One region of the Kitasatospora brasiliensis genome, then DNA from elsewhere that is predicted to be linked to it. Evidence: predicted binding sites of a transcription regulator. Region 1 holds the regulator's gene; the other holds the start of a gene.
What was found. The regulator HspR, encoded in region 1, represses chaperone genes until heat shock. The targets are predictions, from matches to a motif close to TTGAGNNNNNNNNNCTCAA.

Region 1 (15,935 bases):
GTCGGCCGGCTGGTCGGGCCAGGTGTGGTCGAGCGGGTGGAACGGGGTCGCCTCGGTGACGACGGCGTAGCGGCCGTCGGCCAGCGGGTGCACCGCGAGCACCGGGGACTCGCCGGTCACCGCCCCGGCCGGGAAGCTGACGTGGGTGGTGGGGAGGGACATGCCTGCGCTCCGGTGAAGGTGGACGACGAGGGTGGGGCGGGCACGGCGCTCGGCCGTGACCCGCCCCCCATTCTGCCTTCCGCCCCTCGGGCCGATCAGCCCAGCGTCGGCAGCTTGATCAGCACCAGCAGGGCGACCAGCTGCACCGCCGAGGCGGCGGCGGCCTTGCCCCAGGGCAGGTCGTGCAGCCGTCGGACCATGCTGGTCAGCAGGTACCCGCAGAGCAGCCAGGTGACCCAGCCGAAGACCTGGACGACGGCGCTGCCGGAGGGCAGCACCAGGTCGAGCAGCAGCCGGGGCGCGTCGGTCAGCCAGCCGATCAGCGCGGCCAGGCCGATGGTCGCCTTCCACGGTCCGTCGCCGCCGAGCTGGCGGGCCAGCGCGTAGGTGACCGTGCCGAAGAGCGCGCCGGCCACGGTGAAGCCGATGGCGGCGGCGACCATGCCGGTCAGCGCCACGGTGAAGGTCGAGTTGACGATGTCGTCGTGGGTCAGCCCTATGCCGAGCACCGCGAGCGCGCCGTACAGCAGCGAGACGGTGAGGGCGGGCAGCCAGACCTGGTGGTCGCGGGTGCGGTCGAAGATCGCGGTCGGGGTGCGGAACAGGCCGACGAACAGCTCGCGCCAGTGCGGCCGGGGCCCGGCGACGTGCGGGGCGGACCGGCCGCCGGCCCGGTAGACGGCGACGTTGTCCTGCTCGTACGGCTGCTCGTACGACTGCTGGTACGGCTGCTGGTCGTAGCCCTGGTCCGGGCCGTAGCCCTGGTCCGGGCCGTAGCCCTGGTCCGGGCCGTAGCCCTGGTCCGGGCCGTACGGCGGCTGCTGCCCGTGGCCGTCGTCGTAGTGGCCGTGCTGCTGCCCCTGGTACGGAGGCGGCTGCTGCCCGTACGGCCCGCCGCCCGCGTACGGGTCGCCGACCGGGAAGGCCCGGGTGCTGCCGGGCCGGTCCGCCGCGTACGGGTCGTGCCCGCCCGGACCGTGCCCCGGCCCCGCGGGCACCCCCGGGTGCGTCCCGGTGAAGTACTCGGGCCCGTCCGTTTCCCCGTGTCCCCCGGACGCCCCCGGCGGCGGCGGAGGGGCCGACCACCCGCCGTGCGGACGGTGGGCGCCCTGACCGCTGTCGTATCGATTACCAGCCACGGTCCGACGGTACCGGTCCGACCGGGTGCGCGTCGGCCCCGGACGGAGCCGGGGCCGGTTTGCAGCGAGGCTGAGACGAACGGGCCCGAAAACGGGCCTACCGCTGGGCGCTGACCGACGGGCCGTGCACCGCCGCGGCCGCGCTGGTGCCGGCCGGGCAGCCGCCCGGGCCGGCCGAGGTGCGGACGGCGCCGACCGGTAGCAGGGTGCCGCAGGCGATCCGGATGCCGTTCGGCAGCTCGTTGTCCGACTCCACGATCGCGCCGTCGCCGATCACCGCGCCGTCCAGCGCCGAGCGGGCGCCGACGGTGGCGAAGGCGCCGACGATCGAGTCCTTGACCAGGGTGTCCGGGCCGATCACCGCGCCGGGCAGGATCACGCTGCCCTCGACGATCGCGCCGGCTTCGACCACCGCGTCCTCGGCGACCACGGTGCCGCCGCTGAGCACCGCGCCCGGGTGGACGGTGGCGCCGGGCAGCAGCAGGGCGTCGCCGGTCGGGCCGGGGACGGCCGGGGAGTCGACCTTGCCGAGCACCAGGTCGGCCGAGCCGCGGACGAAGGCCGCCGGGGTGCCCAGGTCCAGCCAGTACGAGGTGTCGACGACGCCGCGCAGCAGCGCGCCGGTGGCCAGCAGCTCGGGGAAGGTCTCGCGCTCGACGGACACCTCGCGGCCGGTCGGGATGCGGTCGATCACGGATCGGGTGAAGACGTAGCAGCCGGCGTTGATCTGGTCGGTGACGATCTGCTCCGGGGTCTCCGGCTTCTCCAGGAACTCCAGCACCCGCCCGTCCGCGTCGGTCGGGACGAGGCCGAAGGCCCGCGGGTCCTCGACGCGGGTCAGGTGCAGAGTGACGTCGGCCCCGGCGGCCACGTGGCCGTCGCGCAGGGCGGCGATGTCGACGCCGGAGAGGATGTCGCCGTTGAAGACCAGGACCGGTTCGTCCGGGCCGCAGGTCAGACCGGAGGCGGCGTTGCGGATGGCCCCGCCGGTGCCCAGCGGCTCGCGCTCGGTCAGGTAGACCAGCTCGATGCCGTACGGGGTGCCGTCCTGGAAGTGGTCCTCGAACACCTCGGCCAGGTAGGAGGTGGCCAGCACGACCCGGGTGACGCCGGCCGCGGCCGCGCGGGCCAACTGGTGCGCGATGAACGGGACGCCCGCCACCGGCAGCATCGGCTTGGGGGTGTGGGTGGTCAGCGGACGCAGTCGCGTGCCCTTACCACCGACCAGCATGATCGCCTCGGTCATGGTCTGCGCTGTTCCCCTTGTGGTCTCTGCGGCCCGGCCCGGCGGGCCGATACCTCCGTCGTCGGTCTGGACCCGGCCGTCCGGCCGGCGCGGGTCGCCACCCGTCCCGGGCTCGTGTCCGGAGCGGGTCGACCGGCACGGAGCCGGTCCTGGCCTACTGTATTTGCTTCCGACCGAATGCCCGTCCGGCCCCTGTGCGATTGCCGTCGCCGGCCCTCCGCCCGCCGTGCCGACGCCGGCCGTGCGGCCGTTCAAAGGCCCGGCCCGGTGGGCGCGTTGACGGCGTCCACCGGGCCGGGCCTTTGTAGCAGAACTGTCGAACAGCGGCCGCCGCGGGTGCGGTTACGCGTCCACCGTCGCGGGCTCCTCGGCCTCGGCCGGCGGGGTCGCCTTCACCGAGTCGAGCAGCAGCTGGGCCACGTCGACCACCTTCAGGTGCTCCTTGGCCGCGCCCTCGTTCTTCTTGCCGTTGACCGAGTCGGAGAGCATCACCAGGCAGAACGGGCAGGCGGTGGAGACGATGTCCGGGTTGAGCGACAGCGCCTCGTCCACGCGCTCGGTGTTGATCCGCTTGCCGATGCGCTCCTCCATCCACATCCGGGCACCGCCGGCGCCGCAGCAGAAGCCGCGCTCCTTGTGCCGGTGCATCTCCTGCTGGCGCAGACCGGGGACCTTGTCCATGATCTCGCGCGGCGGGCTGTAGACCTTGTTGTGGCGGCCCAGGTAGCAGGGGTCGTGGTAGGTGATCAGGCCCTCGACCGGGTTGACCGGGACGAGCTTGCCCTCGTCGATGAGGTGCTGGAGCAGCTGGGTGTGGTGGATGACCTCGAAGTGGCCGCCCAGCTGCGGGTACTCGTTGGCGATGGTGTTGAAGCAGTGCGGGCAGGTGGCCACGATCCGCTTGACCGGGGCGTCCTCCAGCGCGGCGTTCAGCGTCTCCACGTTCTGCGCGCCGAGCATCTGGAACAGGAACTCGTTGCCCAGGCGGCGCGGGGAGTCACCGGTGCAGGTCTCCTCCTTGCCGAGGATCGCGAACTTCACGCCCGCGGTGTGCAGCAGTTCGGCGAAGGCCTTGGTGGTCTTCTTGGCGCGGTCCTCCAGGGCGCCGGCGCAGCCGACCCAGTAGAGGTACTCGACCTCGGCGGGGTCGATGTCCTCGCCGATCACCGGCACCTGGATGCCGGTCTCCTTCTTCAGCTCCTTGACCCAGTCCAGGCGCGCCTTGGTGGCCAGGCCCCACGGGTTGCCCTTGTTCTCCAGGTTCTTGAGCATCGTCCCGGCCTCGGTCGGGAAGTTGCTCTCGATCATCACCTGGTAGCGGCGCATGTCGACGATGTGGTCGACGTGCTCGATGTCCACCGGGCACTGCTCGACGCAGGCGCCGCAGGTGGTGCAGGACCACAGCACGTCCGGGTCGATGACGCCGTTCTCCTCGGCGGTGCCGATCAGCGGGCGCTCGGCCTCGGCCAGCGCGGCCGCCGGGACGTCCTTGAGCTGCTCGGAGGTGGCCTGCTCGACGCCCTCCATGTCCTTGCCGCCGCCGGCCAGCAGGTACGGGGCCTTGCCGTAGGCGTGCTCGCGCAGGCTCATGATCAGCAGCTTCGGCGAGAGCGGCTTGCCGGTGTTCCAGGCGGGGCACTGCGACTGGCAGCGGCCGCACTCGGTGCAGGTGGAGAAGTCGAGGATGCCCTTCCAGGAGAAGTGCTCGACCTGGGAGACGCCGAAGACGGCGTCCTCGGCCGGGTCCTCGAAGTCGATCGGCTGACCGTTGCTGGTCATCGGGCGGAGGGCGCCGAGCGCGGTGCCGCCGTCCTCCTCGCGCTTGAAGTAGATGTTGAAGAAGCCGAGGAAGCGGTGCCAGGCCACGCCCATCGAGGGGTTGAGGCCGATGGTGGTCGCCCACGCGAACGAGATGCAGATCTTCAGCATCGCGAACAGGTAGATCAGGTTCTCCAGCGTGCCGTGCGACAGGCCGCTCAGCGCGGAGACCAGCGGGTACGAGACCAGGTGCTCCGGCCCGTACGAGTCGACGCCGTTGAGGGCGCCCTCCAGGGCGCGCAGCATCAGGATGCACAGGCCGATGCCGAGGATCGTGTACTCGACGTAGAAGGCCTGCCAGGCGATCGAGCCGGCGAACCGGGACTTGCGGCCCGACTTGGACGGCAGGCTCATCAGCCGGATCACGATCAGGACCGCGATGCCCAGCGTGGTGAGGGTGCCGATCAGCTCGACGAAGAGCTGCCAGATCATCCAGTGCCCGATGATCGGCAGCGCGAAGTCGGCGTCGAAGAGCTGGCCGAAGGCGTTGACGATGGTCAGGACCAGGCTGAAGAAGCCGACCGCGACGAACCAGTGGGCGATGCCGACGACCCCCCAGCGGTTCATCCTGGTGTGGCCGACGAACTCGGTCGCGAGGGTCTTCGCCCGCTGGGCGGGCTGTCCGAAGCGCGTGCCGTCGTCCGCACCGGTGCGGACCACCTTGTAGATGTACAGCGCCGCACGGGCGGCGAGCGCGGTGCCGATCACGAATGTGACCAGCGAGATGACGATCGCTGCTAGCTGCATCGGCTCTCCGTCTCCTGCGGCTTTGCGGTTGAGCAGGCTCTGCGGTTCTTGAAATCTTTGGAACTGAGTGTACTGGTCGGTAACTTGCCGGGCCGACGGCCCGGACATTACCGGTGGCTAACGGTTCTCCAGAAGATTCCCAAGCTATGGCGGCAGTCACGTGAGCGCACCCCCGCCACGGCGGGGCGGGCGGGGCGGAGGCCGCGACCCAAGCCTCGGCTCAGCAAAGTTGAGCGATGCGCACTCATACCTGTTGACGCCGGGCGTCGAGTCATGCATCCTTGAGCCCGTAAAGCTCAACTCTTCCGTGGAGGTATTTACGATGGCACGCGCGGTCGGCATCGACCTCGGTACGACGAACTCGGTCGTCAGCGTTCTGGAGGGTGGCGAGCCCACCGTCATCACCAACGCCGAGGGTGCGCGGACCACGCCGTCCGTCGTCGCCTTCGCGAAGAACGGTGAGGTCCTGGTCGGCGAGGTGGCCAAGCGCCAGGCGGTCACCAACGTCGACCGCACCATCCGCTCGGTCAAGCGCCACATGGGCACCGGGTGGAAGATCAACATCGATGGCAAGGACTTCAACCCCCAGCAGATCTCGGCCTTCGTGCTCCAGAAGCTGAAGCGCGACGCCGAGGCGTACCTGGGCGAGACCGTCACCGACGCCGTCATCACCGTCCCGGCGTACTTCAACGACTCCGAGCGCCAGGCCACCAAGGAGGCCGGTGAGATCGCGGGCCTCAACGTCCTGCGCATCGTCAACGAGCCGACCGCGGCCGCCCTCGCGTACGGCCTCGACAAGGACGACCAGACCATCCTGGTCTTCGACCTCGGCGGCGGCACCTTCGACGTCTCCCTGCTGGAGATCGGCGACGGGGTCGTCGAGGTGAAGGCCACCAACGGTGACAACCACCTCGGTGGCGACGACTGGGACCAGCGCGTCGTCGACCACCTGGTCAAGGTCTTCCAGGCCGGCCACGGCGTCGACCTGTCCAAGGACAAGATGGCCCTCCAGCGTCTGCGCGAGGCCGCCGAGAAGGCCAAGATCGAGCTGTCCTCGTCCTCCGAGACCTCGATCAACCTGCCGTACATCACGGCCTCGGCCGAGGGCCCGCTGCACCTGGACGAGAAGCTCACCCGCGCCCAGTTCCAGCAGCTGACCGCGGACCTGCTGGAGCGCTGCAAGGTCCCGTTCCACAACGTGATCAAGGACGCCGGCATCTCGCTCTCCGAGATCGACCACGTCGTCCTCGTCGGCGGCTCGACCCGTATGCCGGCCGTCGCCGAGCTCGTCAAGGAGCTGACCGGCGGCCAGGACGCCAACAAGGGCGTCAACCCGGACGAGGTCGTCGCCATCGGCGCCGCGCTCCAGGCCGGTGTCCTCAAGGGCGAGGTCAAGGACGTCCTGCTGCTCGACGTCACCCCGCTGTCCCTCGGCATCGAGACCAAGGGCGGCATCATGACCAAGCTGATCGAGCGCAACACCACGATCCCGACCAAGCGCTCCGAGATCTTCACCACGGCCGAGGACAACCAGCCGTCCGTGCAGATCCAGGTCTACCAGGGCGAGCGCGAGATCGCCGCGTACAACAAGAAGCTCGGCATGTTCGAGCTGACCGGCCTGCCGCCGGCGCCGCGCGGCCTGCCGCAGATCGAGGTCACCTTCGACATCGACGCCAACGGCATCATGCACGTCGGTGCCAAGGACCTCGGCACCGGCAAGGAGCAGAAGATGACCGTCACCGGCGGCTCCTCGCTGCCGAAGGACGAGGTCGACCGCATGCGCCGCGAGGCCGAGCAGTACGCCGAGGACGACCACAAGCGCCGCGAGGCCGTGGAGACCCGCAACTCCGCCGAGCAGCTCGTCTACTCGACCGAGAAGTTCATCGCCGACAACGCCGACAAGCTGCCGGGCGACGTCAAGACCGAGGTCGAGACCGCCATCGGCGAGCTCAAGGAGGCCCTGAAGGGCGAGGACATCGCGAAGATCCGCGAGGCCTCGGAGAAGGTCTCCACCACCGCGCAGAAGCTCGGCCAGGCGCTGTACGCCAACGCCGACGCCCCCGCCGGTGCCGCCGCTGCCGGTGACTCCGCCCAGGCCAAGGACGACGACGTCGTCGACGCCGAGATCGTGGACGACGAGAAGCCCAAGGGCGGTGCGGCATGACGGACAAGCCGCAGGGCGGCAAGCCCGGCGACGACTCCGCCGCCGAAGAGGCCGTGATCAAGGCTGCCGAGGAGGCCGCCGCGGCCGGCTCCGAGGGCTCCGGTTCGGAGGACCTCGCCGCCGCCAAGCGGGAGCTCGCCGAGCGCACCGGTGACCTCCAGCGCCTCCAGGCCGAGTACCAGAACTACCGCAAGCGGGTCGAGCGCGACCGGCTGACCGTCCGCGAGATCGCCGTCTCCAACATCCTGGAGTCGCTGATCCCGGTCCTGGACGACATCGGCCGCGCCCGCGAGCACGGCGAGGTGACGGGCGGCTTCAAGTCCGTCGCCGAGTCGCTGGAGACGGTCGTCGCCAAGCTGGGCCTCCAGCAGTTCGGCAAGGAGGGCGAGCCCTTCGACCCGACCATCCACGAGGCGCTGATGCACAGCTACTCCTCGGACGTCACCGAGGACACCTGCGTGCAGATCCTCCAGCCCGGCTACCGCATCGGCGAGCGGATCATCCGCCCGGCGATGGTGGCCGTCGCCGAACCCCAGCCCGGCAGCCAGGCGTCCTCGGACGCCGAGGCGAAGTCCGCCGACGCGGACAAGTCCGACGGTGGCTCGGACAGCTGACACCCTGTGACAGCTGACAACCAGTGCGCTGCGGAGTCGTACGCCGGCAAGTACGGCGGCCGGCTCCGCAGCGCACTGTCAACGGTCGTTCGCCGGGCGCCTGTTGACAGCTCTGTGACGATGGAATTCGGGAGGTGGCGGAAGCCGTGAGCGAGCGCAGCGAGCGAACCATGGAGGGGCGCGTGTACCGCTCAGCGGCTACCGAGCGCAGCGAGGTGGACGCATGAGTGGCAAGGACTTTGTCGAGAAGGACTACTACAAGGTCCTCGGCGTACCCAAGGACGCCACCGCCACCGAGATCAAGAAGACCTACCGCAAGCTCGCGCGCGAGTTCCACCCCGACGCCAACAAGGGTGACTCCAAGGCCGAGGAGCGGTTCAAGGACATCTCCGAGGCGTACGACGTCCTCTCCGACGAGAAGCGCCGCAAGGAGTACGACGAGGCCCGCACCCTCTTCGCCAACGGCGGCTTCCGGGGCGCCGGCGGCCCCGGTGGCGCCGGCAGCTACAGCTTCGACTTCGGCGACCTCTTCAGCGGCAGCCAGGGCGGCGGCGCTGCCGGCGGCGGACTCGGCGACGTCTTCGGCGGCCTCTTCAACCGCGGTGGCACCCGGCAGGCCCAGCCCCGGCGCGGCGCCGACGTCGAGACCGAGGTGACGCTCTCCTTCGACGAGGCGGTCGACGGCGCGACCGTCCCGCTGCGGATGACCAGCCAGGCCCCCTGCCGCAGCTGCAACGGCACCGGCGCCAAGGCCGGCACCACCCCGCGGGTCTGTCCGACCTGCGTCGGCGCGGGCACGGTCAGCCGCGGCCAGGGCGCCTTCGCGCTCTCCGAGCCGTGCAAGGACTGCCGCGGCCGGGGCATGATCGTCGACGACCCGTGCACCGACTGCCACGGCAGCGGCCGGGCCAGCTCGGCCCGCACCATGCAGGTCCGCATCCCGGCCGGCGTCCAGGCCGACCAGCGGATCCGGCTCAAGGGCAAGGGCGCCCAGGGCGAGCGGGGCGGGCAGCCCGGCGACCTCTACGTCACCGTGCACGTCGACCCGCACCCGGTCTTCGGGCGCAAGGGCGACAACCTCACCGTCACCGTCCCGGTCTCCTTCCCCGAGGCGGCGCTCGGCGCCACCATCGAGGTGCCCACGCTCAACGGCCCGGCCGTGAAGCTCAAGCTGCCGCCGGGCAGCGCCAACGGCCTCACCATGCGCGCCCGCGGCAAGGGCGCCACCCGCAAGGACGGCACCCGCGGCGACCTCCTCGTCACCGTCGAGGTCGTGGTGCCCCAGCACGTCACCGGTGACGCGCTGAACGCCCTGGAGCAGTACCGCGAGGCCACCGCCTCCGACGATCCGCGAGCCGCCCTGTTCCGGGCGGCGAAGGGAGCGTGACGACCAGATGTCCCCGATGAATCCGATCGACCCCGACACCCCGATCGGCGCCGGAGTCGGCGAGGGCCTGCCCGGCGCCGCCCCCCGCCGCACCCGCCGGGCCGCCGCGGCGGCGCCGCCGTACGTCCTCACCGAGGACACCCCGGTGTACGTCATCTCCGTGGCCGCCGAACTGTCCGGGCTGCACCCGCAGACCCTGCGCCAGTACGACCGCCTCGGCCTGGTCTGCCCCGACCGCACCGCCGGCCGCGGCCGCCGCTACTCCGCGCGCGACATCCAGCAGCTGCGCGAGGTCCAGCGGCTCTCCCAGGACGAGGGCATCAACCTGGCGGGCATCAAGCGGATCATCGAGCTGGAGAACCAGGTCACCGCCCTCCAGTCGCGCGTCGCGGAACTGATCGACTCCCTGGAAGGCGCCGCCAGCGCCCTCCAGCAGCGCGAGGCCGCCGTCCACGCCTCCTACCGCCGCGACCTCGTCCCGTACCAGCCCCCCACCTCCCACTCCAGCGCCCTCGTCGTCTGGCGCCCCAAGCGCTGACCGAGCCGCCCACCAGCCGCCGGCCCCTCCTCTCGGGGGGTGCCGGCGGCTGGCGTGTGGTGAGAGAGTGCGGTCGCGATCCCTCTCGGGGGGCTCAACGGATCTGGCATGCTAAAAATCGTTCAGCATCGGCGCTGATAGGACGCAGCTAGCACTACAACGGCAAGGAGTCACGAATGAGTGGACGAGAGCAGCCCCTTGCCGCCGGCTCGACCATCCTCTCGACAGAAGCGCGAGAGCTGTATCTCGCGGTCATCCGGGGAGATGGCAGTCTGCCGTTGGGCTCTGAAACCGACTTCTGCGATTCCGCGCGGGACGAGCTGGTGAGGATCGGACTTCTCGTCCCCGACACCGATGATCCGGATGTTTTCGTGGCCACCGATCCCACGCAGCTCTCGACAAGTCTCAGCACTTCCTGGCAGCGCCAGGCGCTGGAACTCCTGTCGCGCGCCGTATCCTTCCCCTCCGAACTCCAGGAGCTCGCCCGGGAATTCCATACCCCGAATAGCTCCGGAGGGTCGATAGAACACGTCCGCGGGAAGGCGCTGATCAGGCAGCGGCTGGAGCAGTTCAGAGATTCCGGATTCGGGGAGGCACTGGCACTCCAACCCGGCGGCCCCCGTCAGCCGGACCTCCTCGCCAGAATGATCGCCTACGATCTGAAGACGCTCCGCAGCGGCACGAAGATGCGGACGATCTACCACGCCAGCACCCGCTACCACCAGCCGACCAGGGATTACGTGGCCACGCTGGCGCAGGCCGGCGGTCAGTACCGAACCCTCGACGAGCCCTACACACGACTCATCGTGATGGACCGGCGGGTGGCCGTGATCCCGATCGACGACGACCTGAGCCTCGCGGCCTTCATCTACGACCCCGCCATCGTCGACTATCTCGCCAAGGAGGTGTTCGAGCAGTACTGGAGCCGCGCGCTGGAATTCGAGGGCGACCGTACGGTGCCCCAACAGGTGGTGTCCCGCCTCCGCCAGACGATCATCGACCAGATGCTCGAAGGCACCAACCACCGGGTGATCGCGCGGCGCCTGGGAATCAGTGAGCGGACGCTGGCAAGACACATAGCCGAAATGCGAGACGACTACAAGGTCGACTCGCTATTTCAGCTCGGATACGCACTCGGCCGAAAGGCCCAGGATTCCGTCGGCTGATTCGCCCGCCCACTTCACGCAAGGCCGCCGAATTTCCGGGGATTCCTGACGTGCGATCAGGAGTTCACCTGGCGGCCTTTACTGCCAGGAGATGTCGTCGGCAAGGCTCACGACGGCACTGACAGTGGTCGCGTCGTGCGAGTCGGCAGCATTCGCGAGCGAGCCGGCACCGGTCACCGCAGCGACGACGGCCAGCGAAAGCACTATCTTGCGGACAAATCGGCGCATATCGGCCACGCCCTCACTCTCTTGAGAAACCGTCAACTAGAAGCATCGAGCAGGATAACGGTTCACATACTGCTACGCGAGGGGGCTGCGCTCATCCGCCGCCGATGACGGGCTGTGCGTCATCTCCCTGCCAGTCATCCAGATGACACAGGACAACCCTGGACGCGGCGTTGCCCCGCGATGGACGATCAGTTCGCTCGCAATGGTCCGACAAGGCACCACACCTTGCCAATGTACCGTCAAATTCTAAACCGTTCATCAGCGGCATCAGTCCGCAGAGCAGCCCACATCCAACGCAGCGCCGACGCACACCCCCCCGGTCGGCCTTTCCCCGGAGTCGACATGACCGAGCCCTACCTGCGTCACCACGACAGCCAGGCCCCTGAGGGTCGGCGTGCACGTGTGTTCCTGGCCGCGCCGCTGATGCGGTTGACCGGCCCGGCCGACAGTGTGGTGACGCTCGCCAGCCGGACGCGGCTGACGACGCTCCGCACCACCCTGCTCCGCAGCGGTGCCGCCGTGTACAGCGCGCACCACAGCGACGCCTGGACCATCTCCGGCCGCGCGCCGGAGCCCCGCGTTCCGTCCGACTTCCGCGCCCTCCAGTCCGCGGACCTGGTCTTCGCCTACGTCGGGGCCCCCCTCTCGGCCGGCGTGAGCCTGGAGCTCGGCTGGGCGTCGGCGCTGCGCAAGCCCATCGTCCTGCTGGTCGACGAGGCCATCACCCACAACCCGCTGATCGCCACCATCGAGCAGGTCGCCCCCGTCCTGCCGCTGGTCTTCGACGACACCTGGTCACAGGAGGCCCTCAACCACACGGTGGAGACCGCGCTGGACTGGGCCGGCATGGCGCTCTCCCTGCGCGAGGGCTTCTGGACCGCCCCCGGCGAGCAGTTCAACGTCCCCCGGCAGCAGCACTGGCCGACCGGCGCCGCCACCGGCTGAGCCGCGGCTACCCATCGGACTCCCCCGTCCGGGTTCCCCGCATCCGCCAGCCCAGTTGGAACAGCGTCTCCGCGTCGTACAGCTCACGCAGCCGGGCGATGTGACCGGCGACGGTGCGTTCGCTCAGCCCCATCCGGCTGGCGATCGCCCGCTGCGTGAGGCCCCGGGCGAGGAGGCGGCCGACCTGCGTGTGGGGGGAGTACGGAGTGGAACCGCCCGACAGGGACTCCCAGTCCACGATCTGCGCCTGCTCCCACTGCCGTTCGAAGACCTCGACCAGGTACGTGACCATCGCGGAGTCCTCCACGACGGCGGCGACCGTGTGGTCCGACGCCGCCGGGACCAGCGCGACGGCCCGGTCGAAGATCAACGTCTTGGCGAACGGGCCGTCCAGCAGCCGGATCGGGGCACCGACCCGCGTCGAGTCCCGCGCGTACTCGACCGTTCGCGGGTCGGAACAGGCCAACGGCTCGAAGACGGTGAGCATCGCCCCACCCGCCTCCACGTAGCGGCGGGCCGCGTCGAGCGAGTCGGCCATGTGGGCGTGCGGGCGTGGCCCGCCGGGCTGGGCGCACAGGGCCTCGTGCGGATGGTCCTTGACGAGCTGGTAGATCAGGTGCCTGATCTCGACCATGCCCGCCACCCGCCGCACCCCGCCGGTCGACTTGTGCCGGCGCGGCACCGCGTCATAGGCCTGGGCCAGGTCCTCCAGCAGCTCCGGCACCAGCGTGGCCTTCGCGAGGAGGCGGGCGCTCTCCTCCCGCAGGTCCGCACCGATCCGCTCGCCCACCGCCCGGGGGTTCACCGCGCTGTAGGCGCTGTCCGCGACGCGCAGCACCAACAGCCCGACATCGGCGAGTTGCTTGATCGTCGGCTCGTCCTCGGGGCGGATGTCCCTGACGTGGAGGCGGCCGCCCTCCTTGAGGATCTCCCGGTAGAGATCCCGCGCCGCCGCGTCGGGCAGGTCGTGCTCAGACATGGCGGTCTCCCCTCATCTGCCAGCCGAGTTGGAACAGCGTCTCGGCGTCGTACTGTTCCCGCAGCCTGGCGATGTGCCCGGCCACCGTCCGCTCGCCCAGGCCGAGGCGGGTGGCGATCGCCCGCTGGGTGAGGCCCCGGGCCAGCAGGCGGGAGACCTGCTCGTGGACCGGGCTCTCGGGAGAACCGGCGGCCAGGGCGGCCCAGTTGACGCCCTCGGCGTGCTGCCAGAGCTGCTCGAAGGTGTCCGCCACGAAGGCGACCATCGCCGGGTCGTCGACCACGGCCGCGCTGGCGTAGCCGGGATCGGCGGGAATGACGGCCACCGTGCGCTCGAAGACCAGGAAGCGTTTGAACGGGACGGTGAGGACCCTGGTGGTGCAGCCGAGCGGGGTGACGTCGGCGGCGAAGCGGACGGTCAGCGGGTCCAGCTTGGCCGAGGCCTCGTAGAGGGAGCGCACGGTGCCGCCGCGCTCGTGGACCCGGCGGGCACGGTCGAGGGAGTCGGGGAGCAGTTCGGCCGGACGGGGGCCGCCGGGCTGGGCGGTCATGGTCTCGCCGGGGAACTCCTGGGCCAGGAGCTCGATTTCGTGCCGGATGTCCTCCTTCGCGGTGAGGTAGCGGACCCCCGCGGTGCCGTTCCGGTGCTTCGGGGTCGCGTCGTAGGCGCGGGTCAGTTCGCCCATCAGCTCGGGCAGTTGCTCGGCCTCCACGAGCAGTCGGGCGCTCTGCCGGCGGATCTCGGCGCCGATCCGCTCGGTGGCCGCCCGCGGATCGACCGCGCTGTACGCGGCGTCCTGCAACTGCGGCACCAGCAGCCCGAGTTCCACCAGCCGCCGGAGGGCCGGCCGGTCCGCCGCGGCGACCTCGACCGAGCGCACCCAGCCGCCCTCGCGCAGGATGGCGAGATAGAGCGCGCGGGCGTCGTCGTCAGGCATGGCGAAGCCGAGGTCGGTCATGACTGTTCCTCCCGCATCTGCCAACCCAGGTGGAAGAGGGTTTGGGCGCCGTAGCGCTCGCGCAGTCGGGAGATGTGGCCGGCGACGGTGCGTTCGCTGAGGCCGAGCCGGGTGGCGACGGCCCGCTGGGTGAGGCCGCGGGCGAGCAGCCGGCCGATCCGGACGGTGGTGGGCGGCGGCGGGTCGAGGTGCCGGTCGGCGGGGGTGGCGCGGGCCCAGTCGCGTTCGAACTGGGCGACCAGGTAGGCGACGGTGGTGGGGTCGGTGAGGAAGGTGGCGCGGTTGCGGTCCGCGTCGGCGGGGATGACGGCCACCGTACGGTCGAAGACCAGCACCCGCTCGTACGGTTCGGCGAGGACCCGGATCTGGGCGCCCCGACCGGTGCGCAGGGCGAGCTGGCTCAGCGCGGCGGGGTCGGCCACGGTGGCGGGCTGGTAGACCGTGCGCAGCGAGCAGCCGCGGCGGAGCAGCGAGAGGTCCTGGGCGAGGGCCATCCGGAGGGCTTCGAGCGGCCGCGGCGCGGGCTGGGCGGCCAGGACCTCCTCCCGGCACTCCGAGACGAGTTCGCTGATCCGTCGGCGGGCGTCGGCGGCCTCGTCGACGCTGCCGGGCCCGGGCTCGACGGCGCCGCGACCGACGGCCGGGAAGTCGACGGCCGGGAAGGCGACGGGCGGGGAGTCGGCGGGCGCGTGGCGGGCGGCGTCGTAGGCGTGGGCCAGCGGCGCGAGGGTGCCCGGCAGCCGCTCGGCGTGCAGCAGCAGGCGCAGGGCGCGGGCGCGCAGTTCCCCGCCGAGGCGGTCGCCGCAGGCGCGCGGGTTGGCGGCGGTCCAGCCGGTGGGGGTGGGGCTGAGCAGGCCGCGGGCGACGAGGGCGGCCAGGGCGGGGCGGTCGGCGGGGGTGAGGTCCGCGGGGCACAGCCGGCCGCCGCCCCGGACGGCGGCGAGGTAGAGGGCCCGCTCGGCCTGGCCGGGCTCATCGGTCATCGCGGGAGCCTCGCATCAGCCAGCCGAGTTGGAACAGGGTCTGGGCGCCGTAGCGGTCGCGCAGTCGGGAGATGTGGCCGGCGACGGTGCGTTCGCTGAGGCCGAGCCGGGTGGCGACGGCCCGCTGGGTGAGGCCGCGGGCGAGCAGCCGGCCGACCCGGTCGGGGATGGTGCGGGCGGGCCCCTGGCCGGGCGCGGCGGCTTCGGTGGTGTCGGCGCGCGCCCAGTCGCGTTCGAAGGCGCCGACCAGGTAGGCGATGGTGGCCGGGTCGGTGATGAAGGCGGCGGTGCTGTTGTCGTCGTTGGCGGAGATCACGGCGACGGACCGGTCGAAGACGATCAGCCGCTGGAAGGGCTCGTCGAGCACGCGGATGAGCGAGCCGTGCCGGGTGACCTCCTCGGCGTAGGCGAGGGCGGGCGGGTCGGCGAAGGCGACCGGCTGGTAGATGGTGCGCAGCGAGCAGCCGCGCTGGAGCAGTCGGACGTCCTGGCGCAGGGCGATCTGGAGGGTGTCGGCGGGCCGGTGGCCGGGCTGGGCGGTGAGGACCTCGGAGCGGCAGTCGGAGACCAGCTGGGAGATCCGCTGGCGGATGTGGACGTGTCCCTCGACGTGGACGGCGCCGCCGGCCCGGCCGGCCGGGCGGGGCATCGCGTCGTAGGCGCGGGTGAGGCCGTCCAGGGCGCCCGGGAGGTTCTCCGCGCGGACCAGCAGCCGGGTGGCCTCGCTGCGCAGTTCGGCGCCGAGGCGGTCGCTGACCGAGCGCGGGCTGACCGCGGTGTAGCAGCGGTCCATCGGGTTGGCCATCAACAGGCCGATGTCGATGAGCTGTTGGAGCGCGCCCTGGTCGACGTCCGCGACCT
Region 2 (15,935 bases), on a different contig from region 1:
CCGCAGCGCCTCCTGCTGGGCGGCGGTGCGCGAGGCCTTGGCCTGCTCGCGCAGCCGGCGGGCCTCCTCCTCGGCGGCCTTCGCCTTGGCCTTGGCGGCCTTCTCCTGCTCCCGGGCGCGCTTGGCCTGCTCCTTGGCCTGCTGCTTGAACTGGGCGAACTCCTCCTTGGCGCGCTGCCAGGACTCGTTCTCGCCCCAGGGCCCGGCCCACGGGTCCCCGGGCCGCTCGGTGCGCTCCGGCCGGGGCGCCTGCTTCGCGGCGTTCCACAGCTCCTCGCGCAGGTCCTTGGCGCTGTCCCGGACGTCCTCCCGGATCGCCCCGGCGAGCTGCGCCACGGAGTCGTGGATCTCCAGCTCCAGCTCGTCCAACTCGCCCTGCCGGGCTTCGAGTTCGGTGCGTCCGGCGTCGGTCAGCCGGTACACCTTGCGGCCGCCCTCGGTGGTGTGGGTGACCAGGCCCTCCTGCTCCAGCTTGGCCAGCCGCGGGTAGACCGTCCCGGCCGAGGGGGCGTACAGGCCCTGGAACCGCTCCTCCAGCAGCCGGATCACCTCGTAACCGTGCCGCGGCGCCTCGTCCAGCAGCTTCAACAGGTAGAGCCGGAGCCGACCGTGGCCGAACACGGGGGTCATGTCAGGCCTCCTTGGTGAGGTTGGGCGTGCCGGGGCCGGCCGGAAGCTCCTTGACCACCACCGGGCCCTCGTCCTCCGCGTCGGGGCGGCGCAGCACGGTGACGGCGCCGGAGACGGTGGTGACGTTGAGGTTGCCGCGGCCCTCGCCCAGCTGGCCGGAGATCTTCTTGGCGCCCCAGGTGCTGCTCATCTGGAGCTGCTCGAAGGTGCTGGAGACGTCGCCGCTGGTGGAGCCGGCCTGGACGGTGGCGTCGGCGACGGAGGGGATCCGGACCACGACCGGGCCGCTGACGGTGTTGACCTTGACGTCGGTCTCCCCGGCCACGTCGAGGTCCAGGGTGACGGCGCCGGTGACGGTGTTGGCCTGGACCCGGTCGGCGGTGCCGGCGATCACGGTGAGCCGGCCGGAGACGGTGTTGACCTTGAGCTGGCCGCCCACGGCCTGGGCGTCCACGTCGCCGGTGACGGTGGTCGCGTCGATCCGGCCGGTCACCCCGGCGAAGGTGGTGTCGCCGTTGGCGCTCTGCACCGAGACGTGCCCGGAGACGCCGCTGACGGTGGCGTCGGCCGACACGGTGCCGACCTTGACCTCGGCCTCGGCCGGGACGGTCAGCGTGACGCCGGCGATCCGCTTGCGCTTGAAGGTGCCGAAGAAGTTCTTCACCGAGCCGACCGACTTGAGCCAGTCGCCGAACTCGCCCCAGCTGTTGATGTCCTTGTAGGTGACCGTCAGGACGCCGTCCACCAGCGTCACGTGCAGCGGGTCGCCGACCAGCTCGGTGACCTCCAGACGGGCCGGGCCCTCGGCCGCGACCACGTTCACGGTGCCCTCGATGGTCCGCACGTGCAGCGCGCGCACCGTCTCGTCGAAGGTGATCCTCTCGGTGCCCTCGACCGTCCACTGGCTCATCTCTGCCGCCTCCCGTCGCGGATCGCGATGTATCGCGTTCTCTTCTAAAGACGATATATCGCGTACCGGGAGAGTCAAGCGTGCCGATCCCCGAACCCGACCCCGACCCGCCCCGGAGCCCTCCCCTACGGGTTTCCGGCCCCGGACACGCGTCAGGCCCGGGAGGCGGTTGCCTCCCGGGCCTGACGCCGGCTTTCACCGGGTCACTCGTCGTCCTCGTCGTCGAGCCGCGCCAGCCAGGTGGCCAGCCGCTCGACCGGGACCTCGAAGTCCGGGTTGAGGTCCACGAAGGTGCGCAGCTGCTCGGCCAGCCACCCCAGGGTGACCTCCTCCTCGCCGCGCCGGTTCTCCAGCTCCTCGATGCCTCGGTCGGTGAAGTACACGGTTCGCTCCGGTCGGATGGGGATTGACCTGGTCAGGATAGACGGGTCCGGTCAGCCTTCCTTGCGGTAGAGCGCCAGCGAGAGCTTGACCGAGCCGCTGTTGTCGTCGATGGAGACGACCTTGGCGATCGCGATGTTGCCGTTGGTGCGGCTGCGGACGCAGAACAACCGGCCCTGGGGCAGGGCGTTGTAGTCCAGGTTGCCCGCCGGCTCCTTCTCGACGGCGGCCGAGCACTGCTCGGGCGTCAGGGTGGAGTCCTGGGGGATGTAGGCGTCCCCGTCGTAGCTGAGCTTGCCGTAGTTCGGGCTGAGGACCCACGCGTTGCCGCTCGTGGTCGGGGCCACCTTGCCCGCCGTCAGGTCGAAGTTGTAGCTGCGGCTCGGCGCGGTCAGCTCACGGTCCTCGTAGACGACCGTGTACTTCGCCGGGCCGGCGGAGACCGCCGGGGCGGAGGTGGCCGAGGTGGCCGACGTCGCCGACGGGGACGGCCGGGTCGGGGCGGTCGAGGCGGGCGGCAGCGGGTCGGAGGGCCGGGTGACGGTGACCGCCGGTTTGGCCTCGGGGGTCTTGCCGTCGTCCAGCTTCTTCATCAGCACCACGCCGCCGGCCGTGCCGCCGACGGCCATCACCAGGGCGACGGTGAGCAGCATCTTCCAGGACACCCCGCCCTTGCGCCGGGCCTCCGGCTCCGGCTCGGGGGCCGGGGCGGCGGTGACCACCGGGCCGGGCGGCGGGGTGTCGTAGGTCGGCGGCTCCGGCCGCAGGTGGGCGGTCGGCGGGGTGGGCCGCACCGGGGCGGTCGGCGACTCGGTGGGCGGCTGCGGGGCGCCGTACGAGCCGACCGGCGGCGGCGCGAAGCCGGGCGGGGGCGTCGAGGGCTGCCGCGGCGGGTGTACGGCGGTCGCCGGGTGGGTCGGGGCGGCGGCCGGCGGCGGGGGAGCGGCCGGCATCGCGGGCGGCGTGCTCGGCGAGGTGGCGGGCGCGGCCGGCAGCGGGGTGGGGGGCGTCTTGGGCAGGTCGGAGCGGCGGGTGATCTCGGTGTTGACCTGGCGCGGCAGCCAGTCGTCGCCGAACCGCAGCTGGCCGCCGACCTCCGGGTGGTTGCGGGCCACCTGGATGATCTCGGCGGGCTTCGGGCGGTCCTCCGGGCTCTTCGCCAGGCAGCGCTGGATCAGCTCGCGCAGGTCCGCCGGGACGGCCGTCAGGTCCGGCTCCTCGTGCACCACCCGGTAGAGCACCGCGGTGTCCGGGCCGTCGCCGAACGGCGCGGTGCCGCCGGCCACGTACGCGGCCAGGGCGCCGAGCGCGAAGACGTCGGTGGCCGGGGTGACCGGGCGGCCCTGGGCCTGCTCGGGGGACATGAAGGCGGGGGAGCCGATCCGGTAGCCGGTGCCGGTCAGCGCGGTGGCGTCGGCGGCCCGGGCGATGCCGAAGTCGATCACCCGCGGGCCGTCCCCGGCGACCAGCACGTTGGCGGGCTTGAGGTCGCGGTGGACCACCTCGACGCTGTGGATCGCCTGGAGGGCCTCGGCGATGCCGCCCATCAGCAGCAGCACGGTGCGCGCCGGCAGCGCGCCGTGCTCGCGCACCACCTGCTGGAGGGACGGGCCCGGCACGTACGCGGTGACCAGCCAGGGGGCGTCGGAGTCCAGGCCGCCGGAGTCGATCACCTGGGCGGTGTAGAGCCCGTGGATGCGCTGGGCGTTGCTGACTTCCTGGGCGAAGCGGCGGCGGAACTCGCCGTCCTCGGCGAACTCCGGGCGCACCACCTTGAGCGCGACCGGGCGCCCGCCCGGGGTGTACGAGAGGTAGACCCGGCCCATGCCGCCGGCGCCGAGCCGGGCGAACAGCCGGTAGCCGCCGACGTCCCGGGGGTCGTCCGGGAGGAGCGGCTGGAAGACCGGCGGGAGCCGGTCGGCGTCCCGAGGCGTGTCGGCGGTCATCTGGTGGATCCCCCTGGGAGTGCGGTGAGGCGGTACGGCCGTGGCGGCCGGGCGCGACGACGGGCGCCGGGGCTGCCGACCGGCGAGGCATAACCTATCGACCCGTCAGGAGCTCGCACACCGGGGTTCGGGTTTGGTTGCAGAGCTGGGACCTACGGGAACGCCCGCGGCCCCGCCCTCCCGGTGGGGAGAGCGGGGCCGCGGGCGTTCGAACAGCGGGGGTCTCGGCGCGTCAGAGCGCGAAGACCTCCTCGACCAGCGCCTGCTGCTCGGCGGCGTGCCGCTTGGCCGAGCCGACGGCCGGCGACGAGGCGGCCGGACGGGCCACCCGGCGCAGACGGGCGTCGCCGCCGCTGCGGCCGATGACGACCTGGAGGTGGTCGACCAGGTTCATCGCGATGAACGGCCAGGCACCCTGGTTGGCCGGCTCCTCCTGGGCCCAGACGAACTGGACGTCGTCGCCGTAGCGGGCCAGCTCCTCCTGGAGCTCGGCCACCGGCAGCGGGTAGAGCCGCTCGACCCGGACGATCGCGGTGTCGGTGACGCCGCGCTCGGTGCGGGCGGCCTCCAGGTCGTAGTAGAACTTGCCGGCGGTGATGATCACCTTGCGGACCTGCGCCGGGTCGACGGTGGAGTCGCCGATGACCGGGCGGAAGGAGCCGGACAGGAACTCCTCCGTCGCACTCGCCGCGGCCTTCAGACGCAGCATCGACTTCGGGGTGAAGACGACCAGCGGCTTGTGGTGCGGGTTGTGCGCCTGCCAGCGCAGCAGGTGGAAGTAGTTCGACGGCAGGGTCGGCATGGCGACCGTCATGTTGTTCTGCGCGCACAGCTGGAGGAAGCGCTCCGGGCGGGCGGACGAGTGGTCCGGGCCCTGGCCCTCGTAGCCGTGCGGCAGCAGCAGGGTGACGCCGGAGTGCTGGCCCCACTTCTGCTCGGCGGAGGCGATGTACTCGTCCACCACGGTCTGCGCGCCGTTGACGAAGTCGCCGAACTGCGCCTCCCACATGACCAGCGCGTTCGGGCGGGTCAGCGAGTAGCCGTACTCGAAGCCCATGGCCGCGTACTCCGACAGCAGGCTGTCGTAGACGGTGTAGCGGGCCTGGTCCTCGGTGAGGTACTGGAGGGGGGTGTAGTCCTCGCCGGTCTTGCGGTCGATCAGGACGGCGTGCCGCTGGCCGAAGGTGCCGCGGCGGCTGTCCTGGCCGGCCAGGCGGACCGGGTGGCCCTCCATGAGCAGCGAGCCGATGGCGAGGGTCTCGCCCATCGCCCAGTCGATGGTGTTGTCCTCGACCGAGGCGGCGCGGCGCTGGAGCTGCGGCACCAGGCGCGGGTGGACGGTCAGCCAGTCCGGGTGGTTGACCTGCGAGGCGGCGATCCGCTTGACCATCTCCTGGGAGATGCCGGTCTGGATGGAGACCGGGAAGTCGGCGACCGGCTTGCCGGCGGTGGCGTCGGCCGGCGCCTGGGCCGCGTCGCGGACCTCGGCGAAGACCTTCTCCAGCTGGCCCTGGAAGTCCTGGAGCGCCTGCTCCGCCTCTTCCATGGTGATGTCGCCGCGACCGATCAGGCCCTCGGTGTACAGCTTGCGCACCGAGCGCTTCTTGTCGATCAGGTCGTACATCAGCGGCTGGGTGAAAGACGGGTTGTCGGCCTCGTTGTGACCGCGGCGGCGGTAGCAGATGAGGTCGATCACGACGTCCTTGTGGAACGTCTCGCGGAACTCGAAGGCGAGCCGCGCGACGCGGACCACGGCCTCCGGGTCGTCGCCGTTCACGTGGAAGATCGGGGCCTCGATCATCCGCGCCACGTCGGTGGAGTACATCGACGAGCGGCTGCTGGCCGGGGCGGCGGTGAAGCCGACCTGGTTGTTGACCACGATGTGCACGGTGCCGCCGGTGCGGTAGCCGCGCAGCTGCGACATGTTCAGGGTCTCCGCGACGACGCCCTGGCCGGCGAAGGCCGCGTCACCGTGGATCTGGATCGGCAGCACCGGGAAGGTCGTGCCGCCCTGGTCCAGGATGTCCTGCTTGGCGCGGGCGATGCCCTCGACGACCGGGTCCACGGCCTCCAGGTGGGAGGGGTTCGCGGCGAGCGAGACCTTGATGGTCTCGCCGTCCAGGCCGGTGAAGGTGCCCTCGGAGCCCAGGTGGTACTTGACGTCGCCGGAGCCGTGCATCGACTTCGGATCGAGGTTGCCCTCGAACTCGCCGAAGATCTTGCCGTACGGCTTGCCGACGATGTTGGCCAGCACGTTCAGGCGGCCGCGGTGGGCCATGCCGATGACGGCCTCGTCGAGGCGGTGCTCGGCGGCGGCGTCGATGGTGGCGTCCAGCAGCGGGATGAGCGACTCGCCGCCCTCCAGCGAGAAGCGCTTCTGCCCGACGTACTTGGTCTGGAGGAAGGTCTCGAAGGCCTCGGCCGAGTTCAGGCGGCGGAGGATCCGCAGCTGCTCCTCGCGCTCCGGCTTCGTGTACGGCTTCTCCAGGCGGTCCTGCAGCCACTTGCGCTGCGTCGGGTCCTGGATGTGCATGTACTCGATGCCGACGGTGCGGCAGTACGTGTTGCGCAGCAGGCCGAGGATGTCGCGGAGCTTCATCATCTTCTGGCCGCCGAAGCCGCCGACCGCGAACTCGCGCTCCAGGTCCCACAGGGTGAGGCCGTGGGTGGTGACGTCCAGGTCGGGGTGCTTGCGCTGCTTGTACTCCAGCGGGTCGGTGTCGGCCATCAGGTGACCGCGGACCCGGTAGGAGTGGATCAGCTCCATGACGCGCGCGGTCTTGTTGACCTCGTCGTCGTGGGTGGTGGCGACGTCGGTGGCCCAGCGGACCGGCTCGTACGGGATCCGCAGCGACTCGAAGATCTCGTCGTAGAAGCCGTTCTCGCCGAGCAGCAGACGGTGGATCTCGCGCAGGAACTCGCCGGACGCCGCGCCCTGGATGACGCGGTGGTCGTAGGTCGAGGTCAGCGTCATGATCTTGGAGACGCCCAGGCGGGACAGGGTCTCCGGGGCGGAGCCCTGGAACTCGGCCGGGTACTCCATGGCGCCGACGCCGACGATGGTGCCCTGGTTCTGCATCAGGCGCGGCACGGAGTGCACGGTGCCGATGCCGCCGGGGTTGGTCAGCGAGACCGTGACGCCGGTGAAGTCGTCCATGGTCAGCTTGTTGGCGCGGGCCCGGCGGACGATGTCCTCGTAGGCCTGCCAGAAGCCGAAGAAGTCGAGGGTCTCGGCCTTCTTGATGGCCGCGACGACCAGCTGGCGGTCACCGTTCGGCTTGACCAGGTCGATGGCCAGGCCCAGGTTGACGTGCTCCGGCTTGACCAGGAAGGCCTTGCCGTTCTCCACCTTGTAGCTGTAGTTCATGCCCGGGGCGGCCTTGACGGCCTGGACCAGGGCGTAACCGATCAGGTGGGTGAAGGAGACCTTGCCGCCGCGCGCGCGCTGGAGGTGGTTGTTGATGACGATGCGGTTGTCGATCAACAGCTTCGCCGGGACGGCGCGGACCGAGGTCGCGGTCGGCACCTCCAGCGAGGCGTCCATGTTGGTGGCGACGGCCTTCGCCGGGCCGCGCAGCTGGACCAGCTCGGGGCCGGCGGCGGCGGTCGCGGGCGCGGCCGGCGCCGGGGCGGCCTTGGGGGCCGGGGGCGCGGCGGGCGCGGCGGCGAGCGGGGCCGGAGCGGCGGCCGGGGCCGGGGCCGGGGCAGCCGGAGCGGTGGCGGGCGCGGCCGTGGGAACGGCGGGCGCGGGGGCAGCGGCAGGGGTCGGCGTGGAGCCGGCCTGGGTCGCGGCCTGGGTCACTGGGGTCACCTCGGTACCGGGCTTGTAGTCGGCGAAAAAGTCCCACCAGGCTCGGTCGACCGAGTTCGGGTCCTGGAGGTACTGCTGGTAGATCTCGTCGACGAGCCACTCATTGGGGCCGAAGCCAGTGGAGCTTGCCGAGCTGTTGGGGGTTTCAGGGGACTGTGGCGACACGGCGGCAACCGCCCTCTTCCGCTTCCTTTTGGGATGTTTGGACAGCGGGGATTAAGGCTACGCCCCTGACCGGTGATCGCGCAGTCCCCGGGGGCCAGGCGTCGTCCAGATCACAGTCCTGACCTGGAGTTTGGCCGAAAAAGTACGTTAGAAAGCCGTATCTGAGGGGAACCGATCGGCGTCGAACAGGGTTCATACCCGGACGAAATCGGACAAAACCTCGACCAAATCTTCTAACGATCTTTGTGTGGCTCTGTGTCGGACTTGTGACAAATGTCCTGACCATCGCCCTGTCGCGGGCCGGGCAGCCGGACCTCGATCCGGCAGCCGCGCGGGGACTCGGCCACCGCGATCCGCCCGCCGTGCAGGTCGACCGCCCAGCGGGCGATGGCCAGGCCCAGTCCGGTGCCGCCGTCCGCGCCCGGACCGGCGGCGGTCGCGGTGCCGCTGCGACCGAACCGTTCGAACACCCGGGTGCGGTCGGCCGGGGGGATGCCGGGGCCCTCGTCCTCGACCTCCAGCAGCAGGCCGCCCGTCTCGCCCTCCGGCCTGGCCCGCACCGTCACGGTGCCGCCGGGCGGAGAGTGCTTGCAGGCGTTGTCGACCAGGTTGGCGACCACCTGGTGGAGCCGCTCCGGGTCCGCCACGCCGGTCAGGCCGGCCGGGTTGACCTCCAGGGCCAGCCGGACGTCCCCGCGTCGGGAGAAGGCGCCGCCGGCCGTCGCGCCGTCCACGGTGACCCCGCGCAGCACGCCGTCCAGGAACTCGCGCACCTCGAAGCGGCGGGCGTCCAGGTCGACCACGCCGTCGTCGATCTTGGAGAGGTCGAGCAGGTGGGTGACCAGGCGGCCGAGCCGCTCGGTCTGCTCCAGCGCCGCCCCCAGGGTGGCCGGATTGGGCTGGACGACACCGTCCACCACGTTCTCCAGGACGGCGCGCAGTGCGGCGATCGGGGTGCGCAGCTCGTGCGAGACGTTGGCGACCAGCTCGCGGCGGTGCCGGTCGGCGGCCTGGAGGTCGGCGGCCATCGCGTTGAAGGCGGCCGCCAGCTCGCCGATCTCGTCGCGCGAGCTCACCTCGACCCGGCGGCTGTAGTCGCCGGAGGCCATCGCGCGGGAGGCCTCCGTCATCTCGCGCAGCGGGGCGGTCAGCCCGTGCGCGAGGAACTGCATGAAGAGCAGCGAGGCGATCATGGAGAAGATCATGATGATCCGGATCTGGGTCTCGGACCGGATCGCCATCACCACCATCCCGGTGGCGAGGAACACGGAGACGACCACGAGCAGGGCGAGCTTGCCCTTGATCGACCGGACCGGGTCGAGCGGCCTGATGTCGGCCCAGACCCGATGGGCGGCGCGGGCGGCCAGGTTCTGCGGCCGCGCGCCGTCGGATTCCCCGTTGCGTTGCTGTGGAAAGGTCATGGTCTCCTGTGGTCCCCGCGTGGTGGCACGGCGTCGTCCCCGACACGGGCCCCCGGTGGCCCGTCTTCGAGGCGGATCGCCGTCAGGAGAGCGGGGCCTCCAGCGCGTAGCCGACGCCGTGGACGGTGCGGATCCAGCTGGCGCCGATCTTCCGGCGCAGCGCCTTGACGTGGCTGTCCACGGTGCGGGTGCCGGAGGCGTCGGTCCAGTCCCAGACCTCGGCCAGCAGCTGCTCACGGGTGAGCACCGCGCGCGGCTGGGCGGCCAGGCAGGCGAGCAGGTCGAACTCGGTCGGCGTCAGGTGGACGTCGCCCGCGGCCAGCCGGACCCGGCGCTGCACGTGGTCGATCTCCAGTTCGCCGAAGCGCAGGCTGCCCAGCGCGGGCGTGCGGGCGGCCTGCTGGGCGCGCTCGACGCGGCGCAGCAGGACGTTGACGCGGGCGGCCAGTTCGCGCATCGAGAACGGCTTGGTCATGTAGTCGTCCGCGCCCACGCCGAGGCCGACCAGCAGGTCCGTCTCGTCGTCACGGGCGGTCAGCATCAGCACCGGCACCGGGCGCTGGGCCTGGATCCGGCGGCACACCTCCAGGCCGTCGAAGCCGGGCAGCATGATGTCGAGGACCACCAGGTCCGGCTGCCAGGTGTGGAAGCCGTCGACCGCGCCGGGGCCGTCGTGGGCCACGGCGACCTTGAAGCCCTCGGCGCCCAGACGGGCGGCGATCGACTCGGCGATCGTGGGCTCGTCCTCCACCACCAGGACTCTGCGCTGGCTGCTCACAGTGCCACCGGTGTTGTGGTTGTCCTGCTGAATTTCTGTCACGGTCACGCCACCGCCCCCAGGGCTGCGGGCCGGCCACCTGTGGGGATGGCGGGCTCCGCTCGTAGTCTTGTTCCGTCGTGGACTGTGCCGGGTCCGCCGTCCCGTCGCGCGATCGGGAGCCGAGGACGGATGGTCGGCCGCCCACTTCTCCCGCGCACTTCGCAGCGTACGGACAGCGGATGCTTCCCGGCAGGTGGACCGGACGTTTCCGGCCCGTGGGCCGGCTGTCGGGCCGCCCTCGGACCCACTGCACGAGTGGGCACGGGCCGATACCTTACCCGGCGAATTTTCTCTGCGTAACGGTACGTATGCAGTCCAGTTGACGCCAAGTCGCCGGTCAGAGGCCGTGCTGCCGCGTTATTGGGGAGAAGGTCTGGACCAATGCCGGGAATCCGGCGGTCCGCCGCGGCGACGGTCTTCACGGGCTTTTCCCAGGTGCCTCTCAGAACCTCGACGTACCGTGTCCGCGACAACTCCCGGCCGGGCGGAAACCGGGGCCCGCGCCGGTACGTTGGGCACCTGGCGGGGGCCGGTGGACGCGGCGCGGAGCGGAGGCGGCATGGCGGGAGTTCGGCGGGGTGCCGACGGGAGCGGAGCCGCGGCGGTGCCGTACGGAATGCTCCGGCTCGGGCTGCGCGCCGGAGTCCTGGAGTGGCTGCTGGAACGAGTGCCGATGCCCCGTCGGACGCCCTTCACACTCGGATATCTCGCCGTCGTGGGAGCCACCACGACCTTCGCCAAAGTCGCGGATCCGGAACTCGTCCAGCGCTTGCAGGAAGCCTCCAGTTCGGACGGGCACAACCTGCTCCAGCATCCTTTGCGCGCCCTTGTGCTGAGTGGATTCTGGGTGGCCGGCGAGGTGTGGATGCCGTACCTGTGGGGATTCGCGTTCACCCTGGCGCCGCTGGAGCGCAGGGTCGGCCCGGCCAGGGCGGCGGCGGTGTTCGCGGTCGGCCACGTGGTGGCGACGCTGCTCTCCCAGGGCGTGGTGATCACCGCCGTGGAGACCGGGCGGATGGCGCCCGAGGTGATGGACTACCTGGACATCGGGGTCAGTTACGGGGTGCTCGCCTGTCTGGGAGCGGTGGCCGGGCTGCTCTCCCGGCCCGGGCGGGTGCTGGCGCTGGGCGGCGTCGGGCTGATGATCGCCGGGCAGATCGCCGGCGACCGGGACGTGATCACCGGGGTGGGGCACCCGGCCGCGGTGCTCACCGGGGTCGCGCTGTGGCGCTGGCTGCGACGGGTCGAGCGGCGCCCGCCCCGGCCGCGCCCGGCCGCCGTGACGGCTCCGGGCAGTGCTCCCGCGCGGGCGTGGACGGCGCGTTGACACCGCCGCCCGGTCGGGCGCGGCCCGCGACGGGTGACCTTTTCATCAGGGTCTCTTAAGACTCCCTTGAGGTGTTTTTGGTGCGCTTTTGACGGAGTCGGACGTGGTGCATTCCGTGTCGATTCGTGTTCGCTCACGGCGAACCGGGCGTGGGGAACATTCGCCGGGCGCGAAGACTTAGTCAGGTCGACTCAAGTTCGCTGACTGGGGAGAGATCATGGCATCCACGTCCACACCGCTCACCCTGCCCGTGCTGCCGCTGGACGACGAGGTCGTCCTGCCGGGCATGGTCGTCCCGCTGGACCTGAAGGACACCGAGGTGCGCGCGGCGGTCGAGGCCGCCCGGGCCGCGGCCACCGGCACCGGCAAGCCGCAGGTCCTGCTGGTGCCGCGGGTGGACGGCTCGTACGCGGCGGCCGGCACCCTGGCGACCGTGGAGCAGGTCGGCCGGCTGGCCGACGGCGAGCCGGCCGCGCTGGTGCGCGCCGTGCGGCGGGCGCGGATCGGCGTCGGCACCACCGGCCCCGGCGCCGCCCTCTGGGTGGAGACCACGCCGTTCAAGGAGTCCTCGGTCGGCACCCCGGTGGCCGGCCGGGCCGCCGAACTGGTCAAGGAGTACAAGGCGCTGTCCACCCAGTGGCTGCGCAAGCGCGGCGCCTGGCAGATCGTCGACCGGGTGGCGCAGATCGAGGGCGTCGGCGAGCTCGCCGACAACATCGGCTACGCGCCCTTCGCCACCGCCGAGCAGAAGCTCAAGGTGCTGCTGGAGGCCGACCAGGTCGCCCGGCTGGAGTACGCGCTGACCCTGCTGCGCGACCACCTCGCGGAGGAGGAGGTCAACGACACCATCCGCAAGGACGTCGAGGAGGGCGTGGCCAAGCAGCAGAAGGAGTTCCTGCTCCGCCGCCAGCTGGAGGCCGTCCGCAAGGAGCTGGCGGAGCTGAACGGCGAGGCCGCCGACGAGGAGGGCGACTACCGGGCCCGGGTCGAGGCCGCCGACCTGCCCGAGAAGGTGCGCGAGGCCGCGCTCAAGGAGGTCGACAAGCTGGAGCGCGCTTCCGACCAGTCGCCCGAGGGCTCCTGGATCCGCACCTGGCTGGACACCGTCCTGGAGCTGCCCTGGAGCGAGCGCACCGAGGACGCGTACGACATCGCCGGTGCCCGCACGGTGCTGGACGCCGACCACGCGGGCCTCGCCGACGTCAAGGAGCGGATCGTCGAGTACCTGGCCGTCCGCAAGCGCCGGGCCGACCAGGGGCTCGGGCTGGTCGGCGGCCGCCGAGGGGGCGCGGTGCTCGCCCTGGTGGGCCCGCCCGGCACCGGAAAGACCTCCATTGCCGAGTCGGTCGCCAAGGCGATGGGCCGCAGCTTCGTCCGGGTCGCGCTCGGCGGCGTCCGGGACGAGGCGGAGATCCGCGGCCACCGGCGCACCTACGTCGGCGCGCTGCCCGGTCGCCTGGTGCGGGCGATCAAGGAGGCCGGCTCGATGAACCCGGTCGTCCTGCTCGACGAGATCGACAAGGTCGGCTCCGACTACCGGGGCGACCCGGCCGCCGCCCTGCTGGAGGTGCTGGACCCGGCGCAGAACCACACCTTCCGCGACCACTACCTGGAGGTCGAGCTCGACCTCTCCGACGTCGTCTTCCTCGCCACCGCCAACGTCCTGGAGGCCATCCCCGAGCCGCTGCTCGACCGGATGGAGCTGGTCCGGCTGGACGGCTACACCGAGGACGAGAAGGTCGTCATCGCCCGCGACCACCTGCTCCCGCGCCAGCTGGAGAAGGCCGGCCTCGGCGGCGAGCAGGTCACCGTGGGCGAGGAGGCACTGCGCCGGCTCGCCGGGGAGTACACCCGGGAGGCCGGGGTCCGGGGCCTGGAGCGCTCGATCGCCCGGGTGCTGCGCAAGATCGCCGCGCAGGCCGAGCTGGGCGAGCGCGAACTGCCCGCCGCCGTCGGCCCGCAGGACCTGCGCGCCCTGATCGGCCGGCCGCACCACGTGCCGGAGTCCGCCCAGGAGCCGGCCGAGCGCCGCACCGCCGTCCCCGGCGTGGCCACCGGCCTCGCGGTGACGGGCGCCGGCGGCGACGTCCTCTACATCGAGGCCTCGCTGGCCGACGCCGAGACGGGCGGCACCGGGGTGACCCTCACCGGCCAGCTGGGCGACGTGATGAAGGAGTCCGCGCACATCGCGCTCTCCTACCTGCGCTCGCGCGGGGCCGAGCTGGAGCTGCCCGTCACCTCGCTGCGCGACCGCGGCGTGCACCTGCACATCCCGGCCGGAGCCGTCCCCAAGGACGGGCCGAGCGCCGGCATCACCATGACGACGGCGCTGGCCTCGCTGCTCTCCGGCCGCAGGGTGCGCACCGACGTGGCGATGACGGGCGAGGTCTCGCTGACCGGGCGGGTGCTGCCGATCGGCGGGCTGAAGCAGAAGCTGCTGGCCGCCGACCGGGCCGGGCTCACCACGGTGATCATCCCCAAGCGCAACGAGGCCGACCTGGACGACGTCCCGGCCGAGGTGCTGAAGCGGCTCACCGTGCACCCGGTGGCTGACGTGAGGGAGGTCCTGGAGCTGGCGCTGGAGCCGGCCGAGGTGCTGGTCGCGGCCGCCTGAGCCGCTACCGCCCGAGTCGCCACCGCCGAGTGAAGGGGCGACGGCATCCCCGCGTGCGACACTGCGGAGATGCCGTCCCCCACGCAGCGCGCCCTGGCCCGGGTGCCCGAACGGCTGCGCCCCTTCCTGGTGCGGCACCGCCGGCTGGTGAAGTTCCTGCTGGTGGGCAGCGGCTGCTTCGTGCTCACCACGGCGATCAACTTCGGGCTGAAGTTCACCGTGCTGGAACACAAACCGGTGGTCGCGCTGACGGTGGCGACGGTGATCGGCACCGCCGTCTCGTACGTGCTGAACCGCCGCTGGGCGTTCCGGGCCGACGGCCGGCAGCGGGAGGTGCTGATGTTCCTCCTGGTCAGCGCGGTGGCGATCGCCGTCAACGACGTACCGCTGGCGGCCTCCCGGTACCTGCTGGACCTGCGCGAGCCGTACATCGACCCCGTCCAGCAGGAGCTCGCGGACTTCCTCAGCGGGATGGTCGTCGGCACCTTCGTGGCGATGCTGTTCCGCTACTGGGCGATGCGGCGCTGGGTCTTCGCCCCGCCCGCCCGGCCGGCCCCGCCCGCCGGGCCCGTGCCGCCCGCCCTGCTCCCGACGACGGCCCCGGAACCCGGCTACGCTGCACCCGAGATGCCACCGGATGTGCCGTAAAGGGGCGAGGTGAGCCTTATGCGCGAGCCGGACGCCCTGCGGACCGGCCCCGCCAGCCAGCAGGGGATGCGCCGGGCCAACCTGGCCCTGGTGCTCGGGGTGATCGCGAGCGGCCCGCGCTCGCGCGCCGAAGTGGCCGCCGGGACGGGGCTGACCAGGGCCGCCGTCTCCTCGCTCGCCGAACAGCTGATCGCCGCCGGGCTGGTGGTCGAGGAGGGCCCCGCCACCTCCGGCGGCAAGGTCGGCCGCCCCGGCACCGCGCTCGGCCTCAACCCGGCCGGGCCCGGCGGCCTCGGCGCCGAGATCGGGGTCCGGCACCTGGGCGCCTGCGTGGTCGACCTGCGCGGGGAGGTCCGCGCCGCGCGGCGCCGGGAGGTCTCCAATCACGGCCGCGAACCGGCCGCCGTGATGGCCGACCTCGCCCGGCTGCTGGACGAGGCCGTCGCCGAGGCGGGGCTGCGCCCGGCGGGGCTCACCCTGGCCGTACCCGGGCTGGTCGGCGGCTCCGGCGGGGTGCTCCAGCGGGCCGCCAACCTGGACTGGCAGGACGTCCCGCTGGCCGCCGAACTGCGCCCGGCGCTGCGGGCGACCGGCGGCGGCCTGGCCGAGCTGCCGATCGAGGCGGACAACGAGGCCAACCTCGGCGGACTGGCCGAGCGCTGGCTCGGCGAGGGCCCGGAGGACTTCCTGTACGTCTCCGCCGAGGCCGGGGTCGGCGCGGCGATCGTGGCCGACGGCCGGCTGCTGCGCGGGGCGCGCGGCTTCGCCGGCGAGTTCGGCCATGTGCCCGTCCACCCCGGCGGGCCCCGCTGCGCCTGCGGGGCGCATGGCTGCCTGGAGCAGTACGCGGGCGAGGCGGCGGTGCTGCGGGCGGCCGGCCTGACCGGCTCCCGGGGCGACTGGGTGGCGCTGCTCGCCGACCGTGCCGGGGCCGGGAACACGGCGGCCCGTACCGCGCTGGCCGGGGCGGGCACGGCGCTCGGCACCGCCGCCGCGGGCGCGGTCAACCTGCTGGACCCGGCCCGGGTGGTGCTGGGCGGCGGCTACGCCCGGCTGGCGCCCTGGCTGCTGCCCGCGATGCGCGCCGAGCTGGCCGCCCGGGTGACGGTACGGCCGTGGTCACCGGAGCGGCTGACCGTCTCCCGGCTGGGCCGCCGGGGCCCGCTGCTGGGCGCGGCGGTGCGCGTCGTACGGGCCGTCATCGCCGATCCGGGGCCGCTCGGCTGACCGGCTGACTGTCGTCGCGGGGAACGCGCGAGCCC

Region 2: the regulator HspR is predicted to act here: its motif matches at 11,588-11,606, upstream of lon (endopeptidase La).

The regions. Positions count from the first base shown of each region.
Region 1 covers NZ_JAUOOW010000002.1:353,797-369,731, reverse strand. The annotation lists gene QWJ13_RS09530 (alanyl-tRNA editing protein) at 1-162, opposite strand, end outside; gene QWJ13_RS09525 (Yip1 family protein) at 258-1,160, opposite strand; partial or broken gene manB (mannose-1-phosphate guanylyltransferase) at 1,474-2,547, opposite strand; gene QWJ13_RS09515 ((Fe-S)-binding protein) at 2,890-5,112, opposite strand; gene dnaK (molecular chaperone DnaK) at 5,435-7,276, shown strand; gene grpE (nucleotide exchange factor GrpE) at 7,273-7,890, shown strand; gene dnaJ (molecular chaperone DnaJ) at 8,114-9,277, shown strand; gene QWJ13_RS09495 (heat shock protein transcriptional repressor HspR) at 9,285-9,815, shown strand; gene QWJ13_RS09490 (helix-turn-helix domain-containing protein) at 9,992-10,981, shown strand; gene QWJ13_RS09485 (hypothetical protein) at 11,060-11,218, opposite strand; gene QWJ13_RS09480 (hypothetical protein) at 11,552-12,154, shown strand; gene QWJ13_RS09475 (LuxR C-terminal-related transcriptional regulator) at 12,162-13,133, opposite strand; gene QWJ13_RS09470 (LuxR family transcriptional regulator) at 13,126-14,091, opposite strand; gene QWJ13_RS09465 (helix-turn-helix domain-containing protein) at 14,088-15,074, opposite strand; gene QWJ13_RS09460 (LuxR family transcriptional regulator) at 15,064-15,935, opposite strand, start outside.
Region 2 covers NZ_JAUOOW010000005.1:315,819-331,753, reverse strand. The annotation lists gene QWJ13_RS21020 (PadR family transcriptional regulator) at 1-630, opposite strand, end outside; gene QWJ13_RS21015 (DUF4097 family beta strand repeat-containing protein) at 632-1,540, opposite strand; gene QWJ13_RS21010 (DUF6104 family protein) at 1,744-1,923, opposite strand; gene QWJ13_RS21005 (serine/threonine-protein kinase) at 1,975-3,867, opposite strand; gene QWJ13_RS21000 (multifunctional oxoglutarate decarboxylase/oxoglutarate dehydrogenase thiamine pyrophosphate-binding subunit/dihydrolipoyllysine-residue succinyltransferase subunit) at 4,100-7,843, opposite strand; gene QWJ13_RS20995 (sensor histidine kinase) at 8,077-9,264, opposite strand; gene QWJ13_RS20990 (response regulator transcription factor) at 9,347-10,084, opposite strand; gene QWJ13_RS20985 (rhomboid-like protein) at 10,689-11,411, shown strand; gene lon (endopeptidase La) at 11,629-14,025, shown strand; gene QWJ13_RS20975 (GtrA family protein) at 14,095-14,673, shown strand; gene QWJ13_RS20970 (ROK family transcriptional regulator) at 14,692-15,900, shown strand.